DNA from 2 places in the Clostridium sardiniense genome. Region 1 is predicted to be linked to the other one. Evidence: riboswitches for the same ligand, from Rfam matches in the RefSeq annotation. Region 1 holds a riboswitch; the other holds the start of a gene.
What was found. Region 1 has a riboswitch for cyclic di-GMP ahead of K5V21_RS00915 (SpaA isopeptide-forming pilin-related protein). Riboswitches for the same ligand answer to the same signal wherever they lie in the genome.
Positions count from the first base shown of each region.

Region 1 (4,198 bases):
CCAGATTTCGTACACACTCAAAAGAGAAATCCACAAACTCATTTAAAAGATGCAAATATGTACTGGGATTTCTTATCACTTACTCCAGAATCAATACATCAGGTAGTTTATATGTTTACAGATAGTGGGACACCAAAAGATATAAGACATATAAATGGATTTTCAAGTCATGCATACATGTGGTATAACGAAAAGAACGAGTATGTATGGGTTAAATATACATTTAAAACTGACCAAGGAAGAGAAAATCTTACTGTTGAAGAAGCAGAAGAATTAGCTAGTAAAAACCCTGATAGCACTATATCAGATCTTTTTGAGAATATAGAGAAAGGAAATTTCCCAAGCTGGACTGTATATGTTCAAATAATGACACCAGAACAAGCTGAAAAATATGAGTTTGACCCATTTGATGTTACAAAGGTTTGGTATCATAAGGATTTCCCACTAATTCCATTTGGGAAATTAGTTCTAAATAGAAATCCAGAAAATTATTTTGAAGAAATTGAACAAGCAGCCTTTTCTCCAAGTAATTTTGTTCCAGGAATAGCAGCTTCACCAGATAAGTTGTTACAAGGTAGATTATTTGCATATAAGGATGCCCAAAGATACAGACTTGGTACTAATCATGATCAATTACCAGTCAATGCTCCAAAATCTAATGTTAATACAAAACAAAGAGATGGACAAATGAATTTAAATAATGGTGGATCAAGACCAAACTATTTCCCAAATTCATTTGAAGATATATCCACAGATGAGAAATATAATCCACCAGCAGTAGATGTAAGTGGTATATTAGCAAAGCATAAACTAGATGTAGAAGATATAGATTTTGTTCAACCAGGAGAATTCTATAGAAGAGTTCTTAAACCACAAGAAAAAATTAACTTAGTTCATAATATTGTATTACATCTTGGTAAAGCTGTTGAAAACATTCAATATAGGCAAGTAGCTTTATTCTATAAAGTTGATGTTGAACTTGGAACTAAAGTAGCAGAACAATTAAAATTAGATGTTAATAGAGTGAAAGATCTTGCAGAAATGTCTCAAGAAGATAGGGTGAAAGCAACTTTAAATTATTAATAAAAAAGTCAGTTTAAGTTTTAGCTGATTTAAGCCTGTAGATAGAAGGACTTTTTCTTTTAGGAAAAAGTCCTTTTAATATTTTATATAATTAATTTTAAAGTATATCAGTATAATATTTGATTTATATTACCAAAGTTTATTTTGATTGTAAGACATAAGAAAGGTTACTTTGTTGGTATGAAGTAGATGGTTTGGATATTTAGTTCTATAATTAATAGATAATTAATTAATATAAATTATCAACTAATATTAAATAAATTTTAACGAAAATAAAATTCAAAATATAAATGGTGGATTATTATGGAAGAAATTTGAATAAATTATTAATAACTGATTTTATGTATTGAGGTCAAATTTGTATAGTGTTAGAATTGGTTTTAACAAAATGAGTAGATTTCATTATGTTAATAAAATCTATAAACTGAAGAATTATACTCTGTATATTTACATTTTATATATAGAGTTTGTATTGTAACTGACTAATTTATTTAAATTAATACTTAGAAATATAAATTAGTCTTTTTTTATGCAGAAATGAACTAAATAATAAAAATTGAATAACCATATTTAGGAACTGTGAGATACATTCTGTATTTGGGCACTTGGAATGTATGGAGTTGGTAGTGCAACCGACTAATTTATTTTTTAATTACTGTTATAGAAATTTTTATACCAATTATTTTTTAATATTGGGATAGAGCTTTTTATACAAATTAAATATAAGTTAGTCTTTTTTTATACAAAAATTAACTAATTATATAATAAAAAATTGAATAACACATATTTAGGAACTGTGAAATACATTCTGTATTTGGGCACTTGGAATGTATGGAGTTGGTAGTGCAACCGACTAATTTATTTTTTAATTACTGTTATAAAACTTTTTATGCCAATTATTTTTTTAATACTAGCATAGAACTTTTTATACAAATTAAATATAAGTTAGTCTTTTTTTATGCATAAATGAGCTAATTATATAATGAAAAAATTGAATAACACATATTTAGGAACTATGAAATACATTCTGTATTTGGGCACTTGGAATGTATGGAGTTAGTAGTGCAACCGACTAATTTATTTTTTAATTACTGCTATAGAACTTTCTATACAAATTAAATATAAATTAGTCTTTTTTTATGCAAATAGAATGAAATGAACAACAGGAATTTGTTAAACTAAAAAATTTTAGAAAGGACTGATAATGAAAGGATTATTTAAGAATAAGTGAAGGAGAAATTATCTTATGGGAATTTTAAGAAAATTTAAAAAGGAGGGATTATATGAGTCATAAGAGAAAAGAGTTTTTTGCATTTCTTGCTATAGTAGTGGTAGTTAATATGATTACTAGTATGTTTTTACCTACTGCATCAGTTTTGGCAGCAACAACTTCAAAAGGTAACTCTAATATAGAAGTTAAGATAACTAGTGATAAAAAGACTGTAGAATCAGGCAATCAGATTACATTTAATCTAGAATATAAAGTTGTTGGTGGACAGGGTTCTATAAAAGAGGGGGATGTTTTAGAGTTTAAACTACCTGATGAATTTAGTAATATAAAACCTAAATATCCACCAGAACATTTTAAAGATGTAGAGGTACATGGAACTACTGTAAGAGCTATATTTAGTAAAGGAGTAGAAACAGCTATTGCTGGATATATGTCAATAGTAGCAACTGCAAAAAATGTAAATAATAATACTCCAGCTAGAGTTGAAGTAAATGTAAATGGTACAACACAATACTTAGATGTAGAAGTAACACCTAAACCAGAAGATCCAAATACAGATCCAAATCCAAATCCGAATCCAGCAGATAGGCAGTTATTAAAGAGTGTTGAAAATGCTATTGGTTGGGAAGGAAATAAAATGTTAGCTAATATAGCAAAACCAGTGGTTGGAAAAAGTACAAAGTATACTATATATATAAATGAAAAATATGCACCAATGCATAATGTATCCTTAGATGATACTATGCCAGAAGGTACAGAGCTTTTAAAGGATTCTATAAAAATTTATGAAATACCATATGGTGGATCAGCAAAAGATGTAACTAAGGATATGATAAATAAGATGAATATAAGTTCTAATAGATTATATTTATACTTAGATTACACAGATAAACAATACAGAATAGAGTATTCTGCAAAGTATAATACTGAGTATCCTCAATATATAAATACAGCTAAGCTTTCACAATATGGAAAAGATACTATAAATAGTTCAACAATAGTTAAACCTATAGTTGATGATAGGATGATTAGTAAAAGCTATAGAAGTGAAAATGAAATTAAAGATAAGGATGGAAGGTCCACATTTGTTGTAAGTAAGATAGGAGACAGTGTAGATTATACAGTTGATGTAAATCCTAATAATGCTAGTATAAAAAATGCAATATTTGAAGATAACTTCCCAAAAGGAATGCAGCTTGTTGATGGCAGCGTACAGGTTGGAGAAAAAGATATAAGTGGAAACTTTAAATGGATAACAGATAGTATTAAAGGTAATATAAGTACAACCAATAACAAAATGACTATAAATCTTGGAGACACAAACAAGCACTATTATATATACTACAAACTTAAAGTAACTGATAGATATAAAGAATATAACAATAATGCAAAAATATCTTATGATGGAACATCACAGGAAGTAAATTCAGAAATTAATTATGAGATGAATGCAGGTGCAATAAATGCACAAAAATTAGTTGATAAAACAGAGATTAAAAAGGGTGACGATCAGATAGTTACTTATACAATAAACTTTGATTGTTATGGATATTTTAATCAAAATTATTTAAGTTTAGTTGATAATTTAGATAGTAGATTAAAGATTGTAGGAGTTGAGGTACCAAAGGAATTTACAGCAAAAGTAGCAGATGGAAACAAAGTTACTGTAGTAAATGATAAAGGTTCAATAGACTATGGACAAAAGCTTCAAGTAAAGATAAAAGCTGATTTTAGTAATATACCAGATGGAACAACGATAAGAAATGTAGCTAAAATAGATAAAGCTACAACAAATGAAGTTACTACTAAAAAAGGATATGTTTTTGAAGTTAGGAAGATTGATAGTTATACAAAAGAAGCTTTAAAAGGAGCAAAATTTGAACT
Region 1 covers NZ_JAIKTU010000001.1:223,389-227,586, forward strand. The annotation lists gene K5V21_RS00910 (catalase) at 1-1,083, shown strand, start outside; cyclic di-GMP riboswitch class II at 1,647-1,730, shown strand; cyclic di-GMP riboswitch class II at 1,864-1,947, shown strand; cyclic di-GMP riboswitch class II at 2,083-2,166, shown strand; gene K5V21_RS00915 (SpaA isopeptide-forming pilin-related protein) at 2,367-4,198, shown strand, end outside.

Region 2 (4,198 bases), on a different contig from region 1:
TTAATGATATTATAGATTTAATTTGATTTTTATCTAATGTTCTACCATCTTTTAAAGAAATATAAACAGCTGCTTTTCCATCCTTACTTTCCCCATTAAATACAGACTGTTCTCCTTGCGTTATATGTACTCTTGCATTATCTATACCAGGAAATGTCTTTATTGTTTTTTCTAACTCTCCCTGTACCATTCTAGTCTTCTCTATTTGGAACTCCTCATCTGTCATAGACAAATTTGAGCTTTCATCCATTAATTCAAAACCTTTTGATCCATTAGTTATGTTTGGAGATAATTCTATTCTTAATTTATCTACTTGATCTTTAGGTACAAGAATAGAATCTCCATCTATTTTTGTATCAACTTTTTTATCTTCTAATGCTTTTGTTATATTTGCAGAATCTGTAGAATCTAGTCCTGAAAATAATACCTTGTATTTATTCTGTCTACTATAATTTATAGTAAACACCAATGCTAATATTACTGTGACTATTCCAATACCTATGGCAACTTTAGTACCAATTTTTAATTTTTTAATTTTTTCTCCTAAACCTTTTAAGAAACTCTTTATTTTATCTATTAAATTCTTTTGCATACTATCTTCCTTTTATTAAAGACTTTTATAATTGCATCCTATTGACTTCTTGATAAGCTTCAACGACTTTATTTCTAGCTTCTATAAGTAGTTGCATTGATATTTGTGCTTCTTGCATTGATAACATAACATCATGCATATTAACATTGTCACCTTTGATTAGACTTTCAACCTTATTGTCTGCAGTTACTTGAAGATCATTTACTTTATTTATTGCATTACCTAATACTTTTGAAAAATCTCCATTACTTTCTTTAGCATGTCCTATTTTTTGTACATCAATGCCACTTACTAATGAATTTACCTCTATTGGTTTTATATTCATTTTATCCTCCTACTATCTTCCTATTTCTAAAGCTTTAGAAATCATATTTTTTTGCGCATTTAAAGAGTCTACATTAGATTCATATGATCTAGATGCAGTTATTAAATCAGACATCTCAACTAATAAATCAACATTAGGATACTCTACATATCCATCTTTATCAGCATCTGGATGATTAGGCTTATACTCTTTTTTAAGTGGAGATTTATCATTTTCAATTTTAACTGCCTTCACACCTAACATACCTAATTTATTATCATAATTTTCAGAAAAGACAGCAACTTTTCTTACATATGCTCCACCTTTTTTAGTTCTAGTTGCCCTCGAATTTGCAATATTTGATGATATTACATCAAGTCTTAATTTTTCAGAACTTAATCCACTAGCACTTATTCTCATTCCACTAAATATACTCATTTTTACTACCTTCCACTTATTACACTCTTAGCCATAGCTAATTTAATATTTGTAATACTTATTAAACTATTATACATAAGCGTATTTGCTGCTTGATCCACTTTTTCACTTTCTAAATCCACATTATTTCCATCAAATCTCATACTTGTTGATTTATCTTCCTTAATTTTAATTTTATTTTCGTTACTCTTATCATTTAGACTTTCTTCAAATGTGACATATTTTCTTTTATACTTTGGAGTATTAACATTAGCAATATTATTTGATATTGTCTCTCCTCTTAGCTTAGCTATGTCTAAGCTTGTCTTAATTAGTTTATAAATTTCCATACATTCCTCCTCTTATTGTTCAGAATAACACAACTATTAGGATATATTTTCCTAATAATTGCAAAGTTTATATTCTTACTATTTTTAACAGCAAAAAAAAAACCACTCACAAAGCGCGAGTAGCCTAAAATCAAAAAACAAGAAAAAAAATAAGATAAATATTCTTATTTTATTAGTGCAACTGGCTGGCATAATATTGATCTTAGCCCCTATAGCTTTGCGTCATTAAGTTTCCCTAATTTTGCTAATTATTAAATTGTGATATGTATTCTATTATATACTACTTTTATGTATTTTTCTACTTATTATTTAAATTTTATACATATTTTCTTTATATTTCTTATATTTCATTATTTTTCTATTCATTATTTTTCCTTATTTTTACTTATATGTCTTTTTTTAATTTATAATTTTCATAAATATATAAACACATTATGTAACTCTATTATTCTTATACTCTAATATTTTTATTAACCTCACACTGAAATAAAGGATAAAGCGTAAAGGCCTTATCCTTTTAAATATTTAGATTATCTTATCTTAATAGTTGCATTACACCTTCTGGTTGACTCTTAGCTTGAGCTGCCATAGCTTGTGAAGCTTGTGTTAATAGGTTGAATTTAGATAAAGTCATCATTTCTTTTGCAACGTCAACGTCTCTTATTCTTGATTCAGCTGCAGTTAAGTTTTCACTTGAAGTACTTAAGTTTGATTGAGCACTTTCTAATCTATTTTGCATTGCTCCAAAATTAGCTCTTGAAGTATTTACTTTTTCTAAAGCCTTATCTAAAGTAGTTATCATTTTTTGTGCTGCTTTACATCCTGATTCATTATCTGCTTTTATTGCATCTATATCTGCTTTTGCTATTCCTAATGATTCTGTTCCTAAGTTATTAATTTGAACTAATAATTGTTGTCCTTCGTTAGCTCCAACTTGTAGGTTAACTTTTCCTCCAATAATATCACTTATTGTTGTTTCTCCAATATTTTCATCAGTTAAAACAGCTGTTGCATCTGTATCTAATTTAAAAGTGATTGTTTTACCAGCGCTAGTTAAAGTATATTCTCCAGCTTTTAATTTACCTGCACCACCTGTAGCTTTAAATGTATAATTTCCAGCATCTGTTTTAACAGTAATATCTGTATCAGCACCATTAGCTTTAGTTGTTAATTTAATATCCCCTTTAGCTGTAATTCCACTTACATCTAAGCCTTCTATAGTATAGCCTGCCTTTGTAGTAAATGTCTTATTATCACCAATTTTTGTTGATCCATTTAATAAGTTCTTACCATTAAATTGAGTTGAATCTGCAATTCTATCTATTTCACTATGTAGTTGATTTAATTCTTCAACAATCTTTTCTCTATCTGAACCTGAATTTGTTTCATTAGATGCTTGAACTGAAAGTTCTCTCATTCTTTGAGTGATGTTTCCGATTTCTTCTGTTGCACCTTCTGCTGTTTGAATTAAAGATACACCATCTTGAGTATTTCTAGATGCTTGATCTAATCCTCTAATTTGGCTTCTCATCTTTTCAGATATTGCTAGTCCTGCTGCGTCATCTCCAGCTTTGTTTATTCTTAATCCTGAAGATATTTTTCCCATAGCTGCTCCAGCTAAGTTTGTGTTTTTGTTCATTGAGTTTAATGCTGTCATAGCATTCATATTTGTGTTGATTCTCATATTTTGCACTCTCCTTAGTAATTTATTTTTTGACATCCTTGTCATTTATAATTTTAAAATATAAATCTATAGTTTCTATTGATTTATTATCTTAATAATTGCATTATTCCTTCTGGTTGGCTCTTAGCTTGAGCTGCCATAGCTTGTGAAGCTTGTGTTAGTAGGTTGAATTTAGATAAAGTCATCATTTCTTTTGCAACATCAACGTCTCTTATTCTTGATTCAGCTGCAGTTAAGTTTTCACTTGAAGTACTTAAGTTTGATTGAGCACTTTCTAATCTATTTTGCATTGCTCCAAAATTAGCTCTTGAAGTATTTACTTTTTCTAAAGCCTTATCTAAAGTAGTTATCATTTTTTGTGCTGCTTTACATCCTGATTCATTATCTGCTTCTATTGCATCTATATCTGCTTTTGCTATTCCTAATGATTCTGTTCCTAAGTTATTAATTTGAACTAATAATTGTTGTCCTTCATTAGCTCCAACTTGTAAGTCAACTTTTCCTCCAAGAACATCACTTACTTTTGTTTCTCCGATTTTAGAATCTGTAGTAGCAGTTGTTATTGCTTTGTCTACTTTAAATGTAATACTGCTACTTCCGTTCTTTAATGTTATAACTTTATTAGCATCAAGTGTTCCTTTTGCCCCTGTCATAGTAACATCTGTTGCTGTGAAAGTTTTTCCATCTACTTTTATAGTAACGTTAGTTTGATTAGCACCTGCTCCGTTTGTTAAAGTTAATTTAATATCATCTTTAGTAGAAATTCCGTCTAATCCTTCTATAGTATAACCAGCATCTGTAGTAAATGTTCCAACAGTACCAATCTTTGTTGTTCCATTTAATAAGTTCTT
Region 2 covers NZ_JAIKTU010000003.1:172,424-176,621, forward strand. The annotation lists gene fliF (flagellar basal-body MS-ring/collar protein FliF) at 1-592, opposite strand, end outside; gene fliE (flagellar hook-basal body complex protein FliE) at 618-917, opposite strand; gene flgC (flagellar basal body rod protein FlgC) at 930-1,334, opposite strand; gene K5V21_RS04265 (flagellar basal body protein) at 1,340-1,663, opposite strand; cyclic di-GMP riboswitch class I at 1,837-1,919, opposite strand; gene flgL (flagellar hook-associated protein FlgL) at 2,199-3,347, opposite strand; gene K5V21_RS19500 (flagellin N-terminal helical domain-containing protein) at 3,434-4,198, opposite strand, start outside.
Region 2: another riboswitch for cyclic di-GMP. It lies ahead of K5V21_RS04265 (flagellar basal body protein); the one in region 1 lies ahead of K5V21_RS00915 (SpaA isopeptide-forming pilin-related protein).